2 regions of the Cetobacterium sp. ZOR0034 genome follow, and region 1 is predicted to be linked to the other one. Evidence: riboswitches for the same ligand, from Rfam matches in the RefSeq annotation. Region 1 holds a riboswitch; the other holds the start of a gene.
The links. Region 1 has a riboswitch for thiamine pyrophosphate ahead of thiD (bifunctional hydroxymethylpyrimidine kinase/phosphomethylpyrimidine kinase). Riboswitches for the same ligand answer to the same signal wherever they lie in the genome.
Positions count from the first base shown of each region.

Region 2: linked by a shared signal. The riboswitch ahead of tenA (thiaminase II) and the one ahead of thiD (bifunctional hydroxymethylpyrimidine kinase/phosphomethylpyrimidine kinase) in region 1 are both predicted to bind thiamine pyrophosphate.

Region 1 covers NZ_JTLI01000007.1:116,956-125,358, reverse strand. Annotated here, with positions in the region: gene L992_RS02745 (amidohydrolase) at 1-1,334, shown strand, start outside; gene L992_RS02740 (hypothetical protein) at 1,421-2,035, shown strand; TPP riboswitch at 2,057-2,154, shown strand; gene thiD (bifunctional hydroxymethylpyrimidine kinase/phosphomethylpyrimidine kinase) at 2,240-3,046, shown strand; gene thiM (hydroxyethylthiazole kinase) at 3,039-3,863, shown strand; gene L992_RS02725 (ABC transporter permease) at 3,889-4,668, opposite strand; gene L992_RS02720 (ATP-binding cassette domain-containing protein) at 4,668-5,279, opposite strand; gene L992_RS02715 (hypothetical protein) at 5,391-5,903, shown strand; gene malQ (4-alpha-glucanotransferase) at 5,934-7,433, opposite strand; gene L992_RS02705 (carbohydrate porin) at 7,515-8,403, opposite strand, start outside.
Region 2 covers NZ_JTLI01000072.1:28,250-36,652, reverse strand. Annotated here, with positions in the region: gene polA (DNA polymerase I) at 1-1,853, opposite strand, end outside; gene L992_RS11725 (single-stranded DNA-binding protein) at 2,002-2,427, shown strand; TPP riboswitch at 2,442-2,531, shown strand; gene tenA (thiaminase II) at 2,623-3,276, shown strand; gene L992_RS11715 (ATP-binding cassette domain-containing protein) at 3,278-3,991, shown strand; gene L992_RS11710 (ABC transporter permease) at 3,978-4,718, shown strand; gene L992_RS11705 (ABC transporter substrate-binding protein) at 4,718-5,701, shown strand; gene L992_RS11700 (MATE family efflux transporter) at 5,751-7,094, shown strand; gene L992_RS11695 (arsenate reductase family protein) at 7,096-7,428, shown strand; gene L992_RS11690 (WYL domain-containing protein) at 7,483-8,325, opposite strand.

The DNA of each region.
Region 1 (8,403 bases):
CTTTAGTTGAAAAGAAAGAATCAGCTAATATAATTATAAAAAATGGAACTATTTTAACGATGAATGAAAAAAGAGATGTTATTGAAAATGGGGTTTTGGTAATAAAAAATAATAAGATAATATCAATAGGAAATGAAGATTTGTTAAAAAAATATAGTGCAAATAAAGTTATAGATGCTGAAGAGGGAATTATAATGCCAGGAATGATAAATACTCATACACATGCTTCTATGACTGTGTTTAGGTCATTAGCAGATGATGTTCCAGATAGATTGAATAGATATATATTCCCTTTAGAGAATAAAATGGTAAGCCCAGAGATGGTTTATTTAGGAGCAAGACATGGAGCTACAGAAATGGCTTTAGGTGGAGTAACAACTATGGTTGATATGTATTTATTTGAAGATGATGCAGCAAGAGCTGTTAAAGAAGTTGGATTAAGAGGAGTTATGACTCAAAATATAATTAAATATCCAACGGCCGATGGACAAAAGAAAGGTGAAACATTAGAAAGAGCAGTCGCTTTTGTTGAGAAATATAAAAATGATGAATTAATTACTCCAGGATTTGGACCACATGGACCACATACAGTAACAAAAGAGGAGTTATTAAAAATAAAAGAGTTATCTGAAAAATATAATGTGCCAGTGTCAATGCACGTTGCAGAAACTGATGTAGAGTTTGATAGAATAAAAAAAGACTTTAAAATGACTCCTGTAGAATATTTAGATTCGTTAGGATTATTAAATGAGAGATTCATAGCAGCTCATAATATATTTGTGACTGATAGTGATATCGAATTAATGAAAAAGAGAGATATAGGAATAGCACATAATATGGTTGCTAATATAAAATCTGCAAAAGGAATTTCACCAGCATTAAAAATGCACGATATGGGAATGAGAGTGGGATTAGGAACAGATGGACCTATGAGTGGAAATACACTAGATATAATTGGTCAAATGGGGTATGTAGCAAAGTTACACAAATTAGATACAAAAGATAGATCTGCACTACCACCATTAAAAGCTGTAGAAATGGCCACAATTGGTGGAGCAAGAGCGATTCATAGAGAAAATGAGTTAGGAAGCTTAGAAATTGGAAAATTAGCTGATGTAGTTGTAATAGAAACGAAGTCTGTAAATATGAATCCAATATTTGATCCGTATTCAGCTTTAGTTTATTCAGCTAATGCTAGTAATGTAGATACAGTTATTGTAAATGGAAAAGTAATTGTAGAAGATAAGAGAATAAAAACAGTGGATTTAGAAAAAAATTCAAAGGAATTAAACAATTTTAAAGGAAAAGTTCAAAAAATAGCAGAAACTCTATAAATTTAGTAAAAATTATGTTATAATATATCCCTGCTTAAAAAAGTTATAAAACTATTTTAATATACAGGGAGGAAACTGATTAAAGTATGCTAGAAAAATTTGTCATTTTAATCACATTATTATATTCAACAGTAGGTTTTGGATATGATGATACAAGGATTAGGGAGATTATAATAAGTGAGGTCCTATCTCACGAAGGGGATAAGCTTGTAAGAACTCAAAAGGAACTTTCAAAATATGGAATAAGAAATTTTTTACTATTAGATTATAATAAAAAATTTGAAAAAGATTATGAAATAAAAACTTTAACAGAGGAGCAAGCAAGAGAAATAGCAGAGCACTTACTAATCGATTATAGATTAGATGAAATTAAACATTCGTATTCACAGATGATGATATTTGATATATTCTTCAATGGAGGATACAATGCAGGAGCAGTTATAACTCAAAGAGCATTGAAAAGATATCGACCATCAGAAGCTATTGTAGTAGATGGAGTTTTGGGTAGTAAAACAATAAAAGTTATTAACTCTGTTCAAGATCATGAAAAATTTATTGACCTTATAACTGAGGAAAGAATAGCTTATTATAAAAGTTTAAACAGCTGGGAACAGTACGGAAAAGGCTGGGAGAAAAGAATCGATGCCTATAGAATAAAGTTAAAAGAGATGGCAATGGTTGACAATGGAAATAGAATATAGTATAGTGTGATTAAGAGAATAAAAGTTTACTAGGGGAGCCTTATTGGCTGAGAAGTTTAGACTGACCCTTTGAACCTGATACGGTTAATACCGACGTAGGGAAGTAGCGAAAACAGTATTAGCTGATATATCTTTTAGTTGATAACTATGAATTCGAGCTACCCTTAAGGGTAGCTTTTTTTTATACATAAATAGGAGGTTGGAATGAAAAATATTTTAACAATTGCAGGGTCTGATTCATGTGGAGGTGCAGGGATTCAGGCGGACTTAAAAGCTATGAGTGCTCAAGGAACATATGGGATGAGTGTAATAACAGCTATTACAGCTCAGAATACAAAGGGTGTTTTTGCCGTTCAAGAGATTGATACAGATATTATAAAGAAGCAGATCGAAGTTATTTATGAAGATATAGCTGTAAGTTCAGTAAAAATTGGTATGCTTTCGAGCAGCGATATAATAAATATAGTTCATGAAACATTAAAAGATGTAAAAGCTAAAAATATAGTTATCGATCCAGTTATGATTTCTAAAAGTGGATATTATTTGTTAAAAGAGGATGCCATAGAAGCATTGAAAAGATTTTTAGAGATTGGAACATTGGTAACACCAAACATACCAGAAGCTGAAGTTTTATCAAATATAAAAATTGAAACTGAAGAGGATATGATAAAAGCCGGAAAAATAATAAAATCTATGGGTTCTAAAAATGTTTTAATAAAAGGTGGACATAGAGAAGACAACTGTACAGATATTCTGATAACAGAAGACAATGAAATCGTAAAATTTGAAGGAGTAAGATTTAAAACAAAGAATACACACGGAACAGGGTGTACACTGTCATCTACAATAGCATCTTATATAGGAAAGGGATTAACAGTAGAGGAATCGGTTAGATTAGGAAAAGAGTATATAAGCAAAGCTATAAAAAATTCATTTTCAATAGGAGAGGGAGTGGGACCCGTGGGTCATTTTATAGATTTATATAAAAAGGCAGGTGTAGATTTTGAATAAGCAGGGATTAAAAGAGGAGAAAATAATTGAAGTTATTAGGGGATTGGAAAAAATAAAAAATAAAACTCCTTTAGTTTATCATTTAACAAACACAGTGACAATAAATGACTGTGCAAATATTACTTTAGGAATAGGAGCGTCTCCACTGATGTCGTTTTGTATAGATGAGATTGAAGAGATAATAGGGTTTTCTTCAAGTGTTGTTTTAAATATCGGAACAATGGATAAAAGTATGAGAGATATGGCCATTGAAGTTGGAAGAATAGCAAATAGACTTAAAAAACCTATAGTTTTAGACCCAGTGGGAGTAGGAGCGACAAAGGCAAGAAGAGAATTGGTAGAAAATCTATTAAAAGAGGTAGAATTTACAGTTATAAAGGGAAATATGGCTGAGATAAAATGTCTTTTGGGAATGGATGTTAGAAGTAGAGGGGTAGATTCTTTAGAAAATGAAGAAAGTGGAGAAAAAATCGTTGTGTTAGCTGCAAAAAAATTATCAACAACTATAGCGATAACTGGAAAGATTGATTATATATCAAATGGAGAAAATGTAGTTAAGGTTATGAATGGAAGTAGTTCTATGGGATTAGTTACGGGTACTGGATGTATGATTTCATCACTGATAGGATCCTTTTTAGGTGCAGATAACAACTCTTTTATAAGTGCTTTAGGTGGAGTATTGTGTATGGGAATTGCTGGTGAACTTGCATCTAAAAATTATAGAGGGACAGGTGAATTGAAAGTTTCGATAATAAATAATATTTCAAATATGAATCAAGATATGTTAGAGATAGAAAGTAAAATAGCTACCAATTAAATTTGGTAGCTTTTTATATTTAAATCTATTTTTTATTTTGAGTAAATAAAGAGTAACCATTAAAAAATTGTACTGAGCAGAAGATCATAAGTAAAAATGAAGATAAAAATCTTGAAACAAAAAGAGCTGTCATAATAGCAATTTGATATTTGATAGCTACAATAGGAAGTGAACCTCCTAATATTTGACCAGTCATCATCCCAGGAAGAGAGACTAATCCAACATTTCCCATATTTGCAACAGATGGTCTAAATGCAAGTGAAACAGCACTAGAAATAAAAGGTTTAAGTGCTTCAAATTTCGTAGCTCCAAAAGATAAAGATAAAAGGTAACTCTCTTCATTTATTTTCATGCTTTTAAGAAAATCATTAATTGTTACAATCATCCCATTCACAGTATTTCCTAAAATCATTCCAGAGAGAGGAATAAGATACATAGCGTTAAACTTATCTTCTAATTTTAAAAGAAATATAGAAAAAAGAGAAAGGTTTAAAATTAACGGTGTAATTATTGCAATAGCAGTACTGAAGAAAAATTTTAAACTGTGTATCTTTACATCCCTGATAACTGTTATTGTAGCAGCACTGCTCATAAATATAAGATAGGCAATATTAATTAAGGGGTTGTTTAAAACTAAAATATAGTGTAGATATGCTCCTACAAGCATAAGTTGTATAAACATTCTAGATAGTGATTTTATAACCTTAGAGATTTGATTGATCTCTAAGTAGTTCATAATGAAAAAAATAGGAATTAAAAAAAATCCAAAATATAGTAAATTAGGTAAAAAAATATCTTGTGCCATTACAATGTAACCCTCCTGAATTTTTCTAATGATGTAGTGTGGTCGTGTGAAACTAAAATAACTGTTTTATCACTATTTAAAATATATTCAGTTACCTTCTCTTTCATTTCTTGATCTAGAGATGAGGTTATTTCATCTAAAATCCAAACTTCTCTATCAAGTAAAATTGTTATTATAAAAGCCAATCGCTGTTTTTCTCCACCTGAAAGCTCGTTTATATGTTTACTTAAAATATTTTTTTCAAGATGGAAGAGATTGAAAAAGTAAAAAAGTTTATCATAATCTAATTTTTTTTTAGCATTTAATTTGTAATTAAAAATATTATTTATTATTTTTTCGACATTATCATTTAGAAAAGGTGTAGATTGAGGCATATATCCTAAATATTTTCTTATATTATCAATAGTTTTTTCAGTCAATTCGATATCGTTAAAAAAAACTTCACCTGAATTAGGAGAGTTAAAACCAAGTAATATTTTTAATAGGGTACTCTTTCCTTTTCCAGATTTTCCAGATATTAAAACTTTTTCTCCTTTGTTGATGTTTAGACTAAATTCGTCTAAAATAATTTTTTCGTTGAATTTTAAACTGATATTTTTAAATTTAATCATAATTCCTCCTGAATTAAAAACTTCATAAGGATTTTAGCATATAAAGGTAGGAAAGAACAATAAAATTTTGTATGTAAATATAGGGAGAGTTAAATAAAAAGGAGGTTTCTTATGGATAAGACAAATATAAAATTACAACAATTAGATAAATTTGAGAGAAAGTTAATGAAGCATGGAAAAGTTTTAACTTTGAAGCCTAAAGAGGATTTTCTAGATGATTTTTTTAGAGAAAAAGGACATAATATAGAGCATTTAAAAGCAGAAAATACTCGACTTCATTTTGGAGATGAAAATTATGAAGGAATAGTAAAAGAAAGTGTGATAAAACTTATGAATAGTTTAAAGCAAACAGAAAGATTTGTAGGAATTTGGGCATTGGATACGCTTTTGAATTTAGACAGATTGGATATCTATTATGTTTTGAATAGATTGTATTCAGTTTTAGTTGAAAAAGGATTGCTATATCTATCTTTTAGAACAGGAAATGAGGATTGTTTTGAAAATGGAAAATGGTATACTTGTTTTACAGAGAATGAGTTAATTGATTTAATTGGATTCACAGATTTTAGTATAGTTGAAATGGAGAATTCTGAGAATCACATAAACTTAATATTAAAAAAGTGAGGCTTAAACGGTTTGCCTCACTTTTTTAACTTAACGTTTATGTTTTATCGTTAGCACCGATAGTTTGTTTTCTAAATCTTTTGTTAGAAGAGATTTGTTCATTCTCCAAATCCAATTACCTCCTAGTGTAGAAGGAGTATTCATTCGAGCTTCATCATCTAAATCTAAGAAATCTTGTAGTGGTGCTATAGTAAGATTTGAATTTGAGCTCCAAAGTGCTTCTATAAATTTCCAACTTATAGAGCTGTTGTTTTCTACTTTAGAAGTTAGAAATTTTGAAAGGTATTCATCACAAAAATTTTTATCTTTTTCATTTGTACTTTTATACCATCCGGTAACTGTTTGGTTATCATGAGTTCCAGTATAAGCCACACTTTTTTTAGGATATTTATGAGGAAGATAATCACTTTCCTCTCTTGAATCAAAAGCGAATTGTAGTATTTTCATTCCTGGGTAACCTGAATCCTTTAAAAGTTTATAAACTTTAGGAGTTAAAAAACCTAAATCTTCTGCAATTATATCTAAATCTCCTAAAGATTTTTTTATAGCATAGAAAAGCTTCATACCAGGTCCCTTTTCCCACTTACCAAATTGAGCAGTTTTAGCCTTTGCTGGAATAGCCCAATAAGATTCAAAGCCTCTAAAGTGATCTATTCTAACTTTATCATAAAGTTTAAAACAGCTTTTAACTCTTTTAATCCACCAACTGAAATTATTTTTCTCTATATATTTCCAGTTATAAAGAACATTTCCCCAAAGTTGACCATATTTACTAAAAGCATCTGGAGGACATCCTGCAACTTTTTTAGGCTGTAGTTTTTTATCAAACTCAAACATCTTAGGATTTTCCCAAGTGTCAGCACTATCTGTAGCAACAAAGATAGGAATATCTCCAATTATTTTTATCTTGTTATTATTCGCATATTTTTTTAAATCATCCCATTGTTTATAGAAGAAAAATTGTAGAAATATTTGAAAATCAATTTCATCTTTAAATTTTTCTTTGGCATTTTTTAAAGTTTTTTTACATCTGAAACGATATTCTCGCGGCCATTCTAACCATGATTTTCCATTGAAATTATTTTTTATAGCCATAAAAAGAGAGTAGTTATCTAACCACCAAGAGTTTTTATTTTTAAAACTTTTTAGCAAAGTAAAAGAGGTATGACTTTTAAAGTTTTCAAAAGCTAATCTCAAAACTGAATATCTTTCTATGTATAATTTGTCATACTGAATTTCAGAAATAGAATTTAATTCTTTTAAAGTTTTTAAATCTTCGTTTTTTAAAATATTCATCTCAACGAATGAGTCTAAATCAATAAAATATGGATTTCCAGCGAAAGCTGAAAAAGATTGATAGGGAGAGTCTCCATATCCTGTTACTCCCATTGGAAGAATCTGCCAATATTTTTGATTGCTATTTTTTAAAAAGTCAACAAACTCATAGGCACACTTTCCAAAATCACCTATTCCATATTTTCCAGGTAGCGATGTTATATGTAAAAGGATACCACTAGATCTTTCATTCATAAAAATACCTCACTTTTAGATTTAATAGCTCCGGGTATCTACGGGGAAAATACCCAGAGCAATAAAGAATTTAATTAAGTGTTAGAACCAAACTTCAGCTTGAACTCCAACTCTGATGTTGTCATCATTATATTTTTCTTTGTTATTTGCTGTATCTTGAGTTTCACCACCTACATATGTAACAAATGCTCTAATTTCAGGTCTAGCCCAGAATTGATTAGAATCAAGTTTTAGTGTAGGGGCAAAAGTTAATTTGTAGAATGTTCCGTTAGAATCTGTATCATCAGAGAAGTTAGATTCAGTATATCCTATTCCACCTTCAAATTGAAGTTCAAAGTTATTATTTATTTTGTAAACAGGTCTAACTACAAAAGCAGTTTCAAAACCATTCTTTTTATATAAATCAAGATCTCTATCTTCAGGTTTATTATCATATTGACCATATAAAGTTGTGAATAAATCCCATTTCTCGTTTAAATTAGTAAGTCCCCAAGTTCCAAGTCTATATGAAGTAGCTTTTTTATAGTTTCCAGTAGCATTTCCAAGAGAACCAAGTCCCCAAGTAGCTCCAATTCCAGAACCAATTTGACCATAGAATTTAGAGAAACCATTTAAACCATAGTAACTATTTAAGTTATATTGTGCAAATCCTTGGAATCCATTTTTAGCTAAACTAGAATTTTCATCTTCGTTATCTTGAGATTTTGCTCCAACTAGATCAAACTCGAAGTTACCGATAGAGTATTTTGTAACTAAACCAACTATATCTTGATCATCTCCTACACTAGAATTTCTTGCAACTGTTGCAAATCCTAATTTACCTTCTCCAAGAGCAATGTTGTCAACTCCTAATCCAGTACCTGATAAATCTGTATAGTAGTAGTCAGTTATATGAATATCTCTTCTGTTATAGTATCTTTTACCAGCCCAAACTGTAGAATCCTTAAATGCTCCTGTAAAAGTTGGAAGA
Region 2 (8,403 bases), on a different contig from region 1:
CTATATTCTAAAATATATTTAGCTATTGGATAACCTTGTTCATCTAATTTTTCTAAAACTTCACTATCTGTTGAGAATCCTGTTTTTGTTTTCTTTACAGGTGGGATATTTAGATTGATAAATAAAACTTCGCCCAATTGTTTTGGAGAGTTAATATTAAACTCACCTTCTGCTTCCTCATATATTTTATCAGTTAAACCTTCTAATTTTTTTTCTAATTCAGAGCTATACTCTGCAAAATATTCTGGACATATTTTTATTCCCTCTATCTCCATAGCTGCTAATACTTTTATTAGAGGCATCTCTGTTTCTTTCAGTACTTCGTATAGATTATTATGTTTTAGTTCTTTTAAAAGCTCTGGATATGCTAATAACATTCCTCGAGTTCTCTTAGCTAAAAATTTCCCATACTCTTCATTTGATATCTCATCTATTTTGGTTTTTCCAAATACATCTGAATATTTCTCAACATCTTCCTCTATAACATTTCTTAACATAACCTCAATCTCTTCTCTAGTTTGAGATGTCAAAAGATGATAGGCTAACATTGTATCAAACTCCATATTTTTTATAGAGTAACCTTTTCTTAAAATATTCTTAAATCCGTAAGATATAAATTGAGTATCTGATTCTAATAGTTTTTTAAACGAGTCAATACTCTCACTATCATCTAGTGGTAAATAGTAATCTCTACTCTTTAAAGAAGCTGCTACTCCTTTATCTCCTAGATAGATTGCTACTTTCTCATTAGAAGATAACTTTTTAAAAATTTCTTCACCTTTTAAAACGAAAAATCCTTTTTCATCCGAAACTGTTGTTTGGGCTGGAGCTGTAAAATTAAATAATCCTAACTGCATTCCGCCGCTTACCGGAGTCGAAGCTACAACCTTCTCTTTCTCTGGCTCTATATTCAATGTCATTTGTGGTTCAGTTTTTTCTTCAGATAAGATTTGTGAATTTTCTGTATTTACTAGATTTTCAAGCCCTAACTTTTTTATCAGAGATTTGAACTCTAACATCTTAAAGAACTCCAGCAATCTTACATTATCTCTTTTATATTCTAACTCTTCATCTTTTAAATCCAAATGTATATATTGGATAGTAGCTAACTCTCTACTTAAAAACGCCATCTCTTTATCTTCAATTAAATTATTTATTAATGATTTTCCAATCCCCGGAAGTTCTGTTAACGAATCTATATTTTCATATATTCCCTCTAAATGACCATATTTTTCTAACATAGGTATAGCTTTTTTTGACCCTATCTTTCTAACACCCGGTATTCCATCACTCGTATCTCCAATTAATCCAAACAGATCAGGTATCATATCTGGTTTTACACCTAGCTGTTCGATTACATCTGCTTCAGTTCTAAGTATTTTTAAACCTCCGCCATCTCCCTTTCCTAAAAGAGCTATATTTACATGGTCGTTTAAAATTTGAGATAAATCCTTATCTCCTGTTATCACATACGACTCAATTCCTTTCGCTGCTAAATCTTTAGCCAAGCTCCCAAGTACATCATCTGCTTCATAGCCATCTATTTTAAATTTTTTTATTCCAAAACAATCTAAAAGTTCCTCTATTCTTGGAATTTGAACTACTAAATCCTCAGGGGCTGCATCTCTTTTTGCTTTATAATCCTTAAACATCTCACTTCTTTTTAGAGTCGCTCTTTTAACATCAAACGCAGCTCCTATATAATCAGGTTCTAACTGGTTTATTACACTTAATAGTGTATTTATAAATCCATAAACTGCTCCTGTCGGCTCATTTTTAGTTCTAAAATTAAGATTTCCATAAAAAGCTCTGTACATTATTGCACTTACATCTAATAAAACTGCTTTTTTCATCTTTATCCCCTTTCATTCTTTTTACATTTTTCATATTATTATACCATACAGACTACCTTTATAAAAAAAATTATTTTATAAATAAATATTATTTTTTCTATTTTTCTGTTATAATTTGAATGTATAAACTAAAATATAGGAGGTATTTATGAATCTAGTTGTATTAATCGGACGTTTAACTAGAGATCCTGAACTTAAATTTGGACAAAGTGGTAAAGCTTACTCAAGATTTAGCTTAGCTGTTGACAGACCTTTTTCTAAAGGTGAAGCAGATTTCATCAACTGTGTCGCTTTCGGAAAGACAGCTGAACTTATTGGTGAGTACCTAAGAAAAGGAAGAAAAGTTGCTGTTAACGGTAGACTTCAAATGAATAGATATGAAGTAAATGGAGAAAAAAGAACTAGTTACGATGTACTAGTTGAAAGTATGGAGTTTGTTGAAGGAAGAGGAGAGGCTTCTCCATCAAACGACTTCGCACCAACACCATCATACTCAGCACCAAGAGCTGCTGAGGCACCATCAAAAGATGACTTCGGTGGATCATCTTTCGATGAGGACGAATTCCCGTTCTAATAATTAAATAATTTATAAACTACTAGGGGTGCCTTCGGGCTGAGATTTTACCCTTAGAACCTGATCTAGTTAATACTAGCGTAGGGAAGTAGTCTTAACACACATTTATCTTCTATAATTGTGTTCTAAAAGCTATTTTCCTAATTTTTTGGAAAATAGCTTTTTTTATTTTAAAGAATTTTACAGGAGGATTTTATGTTTTCAAAAGAGTTATATTTAAGTGCAAAAGATATCTGGGATAGCTACTACGAGCATCCATTTGTAAAAGAGATTGGAGAAAACTGTTTAGACAAAGAAAAATTTAAGTTTTATATTATTCAGGATTACCTATACCTTTTAGAATATGCAAAACTTTTTGCTCTAGGGGTTATAAAAAGTAAAAATGAAAATGATATGAAAAAGTTTGCAAAACTTACAGATGGAATCTTAAACTCTGAGATGGGAATACATAGAGTTTATATGAAAAAATTAGGCATTACTGAAGAGGATATTTCGAGAGTGAAACCAACTTTAGATAATGTATCTTACACTAGTTATATGCTTTCAGTTTCACATTGTGGAGATATAAAAGAGATTGCTGTTGCTGCTCTTTCATGTATGTGGAGTTATAAAATGATTGGTGATAAATTAAAGGAACTTTATGGAATCGAGCAAGATTTTTATGGGGATTGGATTAAAACATATTCATCATCTACCTATGAAGAACTTACAAATTGGAATATTGAAATTGTTGAAAAATATTGTGCAAATATCTCTGAAGAGGAGAAAGAGCATCTAAAAACTATATTTATCAACTGTAGTATCTACGAGTATAAATTCTGGGATATGTCATATAAGGGGTCTCATTAAAATGGATATTCTTAATGTTAGCAATCTTACTTTTAATTATAATGATGAACTTCCGATTTTAAAAAATCTATCATTTAATGTTAAGAATAACGAACTTATCAGTATAGTTGGTGGCAGTGGTTGTGGAAAATCAACCATCATAAAACTTTTAGCAAATATTGAAACTCCAACTAACGGAGATATATCTATAAATAGTATCTCGTACATGCCTCAGTCGGATACTTTGCTACCTTGGAGAACCATTCTTCAAAATATTCTTCTTCCAATTGAGATTGAAAAGGGTGATCTGATTAAAGAAAAAGAAAACGCTTTAAATCTTTTAAAAAGATTTAATCTTTTATCCTATGCTGACAACTATCCAGATGAACTTTCTGGTGGAATGAAACAGCGTATATCTTTAATAAGAACTCTTATGAACAAAGGAGAGCTTTTACTTTTAGATGAGCCATTTTCTGCTCTTGATGCCATCACTCGTGAAGATTTACAAAAGTGGCTTCTAAATAGTCTAACTACTCTTCAAAAAAGTATGATCTTTATTACTCATGATATTGACGAGGCTATGTTTTTATCTAATCGTATATTAGTTTGTAAGGAAAAACCAATTTCATCATTTGATGAGTTTACAGTTCCTAAAAATATGACATTTGAGGAAAAAGCAAAGTTAAAAAAAGAGATTCTAACATCTGTGAAGGGAGTTGACAATGAAAAAATTTAATCCTGGAACACTGTCTATACTAATATTTTTTATGTGCTGGGAGGTTTTAGGAAAAGCTATAAATAAAGCATATATTCTTCCAACTCCTTTAAATATTCTTATTAAAATATGGACTTTAAAAGAGAGTCTTTTTTTAACTCATCTACCCGCTACTTTAACAATAGCCGTTACTGCATCTATCTTGACTTTAATATTAGGAGTTACTTTGGCTATTGCTATGGATTTTAATAAGATAGTTTATGACTCAATCTATCCTTTGATTGTCACGAGTCAAACTATTCCAATCACAGCTTTAGCACCTATTTTCATCTTATGGTTTGGTTATTCTATTTGGAGTAAAGTTATTGTTTCTGTAATAATCTCATTTTTCCCAATAACCATAACTATATACAACGGATTCCAAAACATCGAAAAAGATGAGATTAATTATTTCAAAAGCTTAAAAGCTACAAAAATACAGATTTTCTTCAAACTGAAACTACCTAGAGCACTTCCAAATTTTTTCTCAGCTTTAAAGATGAGTGTTCCTTTAGTTTTAATAGGATCTGCAATTGGTGAATGGCTTGGAGCTACTTCTGGACTTGGATATTTCAGTAAAAGAATGATGTCTCAACTTGATGGAGCTGGAGTATTTGCTCCTATTGTAATCATCTCTCTTTTAGCAATTATTTTGGTTAGAATGATTACTAGCTTAGAAAACAAAATTTTACATTGGAGGAGAAAATAATGAAAAAACTACTGACTTTATTTATTTTAACAACTCTATTTTTAAGTTGTAACTCAAAAAATTCAGAAAAAACTAAAAATTTGAAAGAAGTTTCTATAATTTTAGATTGGTATCCTAATGCTGTTCACTCTTTTTTATATACTGCAATTGAAAAGGGATATTTTGAAGAGGAAGGAATAAAACTTAATATTATATATCCATCTTCGCCATCTGATTCTCTAACTTTACCAGCTGCAAAAAAAGCTGATATTGGAATATCTTATCTAAATAGTGTCGTTATAGCGAAAACAAACGAAGATGTTCCTATAAAATCTTTTGGAGCTGTTCTTCAAAGATCTGTAAATACAGTTATCTCTTTAAAAGAAAAAAATATAACATCTCCTAAAGATTTTGAAAATAAAATTGCTGGAACAAGCGGTGGTATCTTGTCCGAAACATACCTTAACTCTATGATGAAATTTGAAAACTTAGACCCTAAATCTCTAAAAATAATCGATGTTGGCTTTGAACTTCTAACTGCAATGATAACAAATAGAGTTGATTTTACAATCGGAAATATGGTTAATCACGAGGTTCCTGTTATAAAAGAGAAGGGAATTGATATAAATTACTTCCTAATAGATAATTTTGGTATTCCTCAAGCTTATGAACTCATCTTAGTTGCAAATGAAGAACTTTTAAATCAAAACAAAGACAGCTATGAAAAAGTTTTAAAGGCTATGAGAAAAGGATTCTACGACGTGCAAAACAACCCCGAAGAAGCTTTAAAACTTTTACTTTCAAAACAAGCTGTAGAACAGTTTCCTCTGAGTGAAACTGTTGAGAAAGAAAGCTTAGAGATTCTGTTGCCAATTATGGAAACTGAAAATGCCAAATTCTTAGATCAAAATGAAAATATTTGGGAAAATAATATAAACTGGTTATATGAAAATGGTATTATTCAAAGAAAATTACCTGCTAAAAATTTTATATATCAATTTTAGTTTTTTTAATATATAATACCCTTTAGAATGAAAATTTGGAGGGATTATTTTGAAACAACTTCGCTCTTTATGGAGAGAAAACAAAAATGAGATTTTATCAATTTTTACAATTGCTTTACCTACTATTGTCGATATGTTCGTACAAACATTACTTGGCTTCTTCGACTTAATCATGGTTGGAAGACTAGGTCCCGAAGCAATCGCTTCAGTAGGACTTGGAACTGCACCTATCTTAACTGTAATACCAATATTCTTTGCTATAAGTGTTGGAACTACAGCTATGGTTAGTAGAGCATACGGAGCTAAAAACTACTCTGAGGCTCGAGATGGCATGAGTCAAAGTTTAATTTTAGGAATTCCTGCCGCTCTTATTGTCACAGTTGCATTTATCATTTTTGGAAAAAACATTTTAGAACTTATCAGTAAAAACCAACCTATTGGTGATGCTTTAAGTTACTTAAAAGTTGTTTCTTTAGGAATTCCATTCCTATGTTTCAATATCATTTTCTCTTATGGGTTTAGATCTATAAGTAAATCGAAGATTCCAATGATTAACAACACTATAAGTATTTTCTCTAATATCCTTCTTAACTACATATTTATTTTTGTATTAAATCTTGGAGTTTTGGGAGCTGGAATTGCAACTACAATATCAAGAGGAGTAGTTACACTTATTTTCTCTTTCCTTATTATATATAAGAGAAACTATTGCATTGCTTTAACTAAAAAAGATTTCAAAATAAAAAAAGAGGTTTGCAAAAGACTTATAAAAGTTGGGTTGCCATCAGCTGGTGAACAAAGTATATTTAGAATTGGAATGCTTATATTTGAAGCTATGGTTATAAACTTAGGGACACTTCAGTATGCAGCACATAAAATTGCCCTTACAGCTGAATCATTCTCTTTCAATTTAGGATTGGGATTCTCAGTTGCTGGAACTGCTCTTGTTGGTCAACATCTTGGAGCTAAAAAATACCAAGATGCTAAAAAAGCTGGTTATCTAAACATGTTTTTAGCTATGTTTGTTATGACTGCATTTGGATTTATCTTTATGGTATTCCCTAAATTTGTTATATCTATGTTTACAAAAGAACAAAACATTGTTCCTATGGCTAGTTCTGCACTTAGAATAGTTTCAATAGCTCAACCGATACTTGCAGTATCTATGGTCTTAAGCGGTGCTTTAAGAGGTGCTGGTGACACTAAATCTGTTCTTTGGATAACATCTTTAGGAATGTTTCTTATAAGAATCCCTATGACATATCTTTTCCTTTATGTATTTAACTTTGGATTGAATGGTGCTTGGATGGTTATGATTATAGATTTAACTTACAGAGGAATTGCTTGTTTATACAGATTTAGACAGGGAAAATGGAGATATATAGAGGTGTGATATGATAATACAAATTTTTGGTAGAAAAAACTGCAATGAAACTAAAAAAGTTCAAAGATTTTTTAAAGAGAGAGGAATCAAGTTTCAATTTATTGATCTTATTGAAAAAGCCCCTTCTAAAAAAGAATTAGAAACTTTTTTAAGATATTTTGATATCGAAGAGCTATTAGATAAATCTAGTAATGAATATAAAAAAAGAAACTTAGAATACATGGTTTATGATACTGAGGAACTTCTTTTAGAAAGTCCTGTTCTATTTAAAACTCCTATTATTAGATGGGATAAAGGTGTTTCTTTAGGTTATTCTCTTGACGAACTAAAAAAAATGTCTTAATTTTAAATTTTAATAAAAAAAGGAACCTGCTGAAATTTTTTCAGCGTGGTTCCTTTATTTTTTATACTGCTCTAAAGCTTTCTCGTATTTATTTTTAAACCACTCTCTCAATTCAATCGGCTCTAAAATCTCTACCTCATCTAAAAAGAAACTAAAGTATCTTTTAGCTTTCTCTTCAGAGCACTCTAAGATATATTCATTTAAATTTTTTTGAATAACTTTAGGCCGATTTGTTTGAAGCTCTTTAAACAGATTTTCTCCAGAGTTTGTTAATCTTATCTTTACTTTTTTCCCAAAAGAAATAAATGGATCGAAATCCTCTTTCATCCTTTGAACAAAATCGATATCTCTTATTTTAAAATTGCTATTTTTTGTATAAACTGAATCTATATATTTTATTCTATAATTTTTCCACAATTTTTCTTTTAAATTATAACAAAACAGATAATTTGCAACCTCTAACTTAGAACTCTCAATCAAATATGGTTCAACCTCAATGCTCTTACCATCTCTGAAGTTTACTTTTATCAATTTTCTCTCGGCAATAGAATCATTAATTCTCTCCACTTTTTCCTTAAAAAGGAAAAGCTCTCTTTTCTTTTTACAATTTTCAGAGTAATCAGTTAAAATCTCTCTAAAAAATTCTGATTCATTTTGAATCCTGTTTTCCTCTAAAAAGTTATAATATCCTCTAAGATTTTTTTTGTTTAAATTGAACTGTATAACTGAAGTTTCATTTTTATCAACCTCAACTTCTAGCTTTGTATAATCCTCTTTTGCATACTCTTCATATAGATAATTCAATAATGTATTTTTTTTTATAAAAAATTCTTCAATATCACTCTCTAATATTTCAGCTATTCTTTTTGGTAATGTTACTCTTATTTTCTTTTCCATAAATCACTCCAATAGAATCTTTCTCAAAAATAATTATATCATACAAATAACAGTTTTTTTAAATAAATATTTGTGATA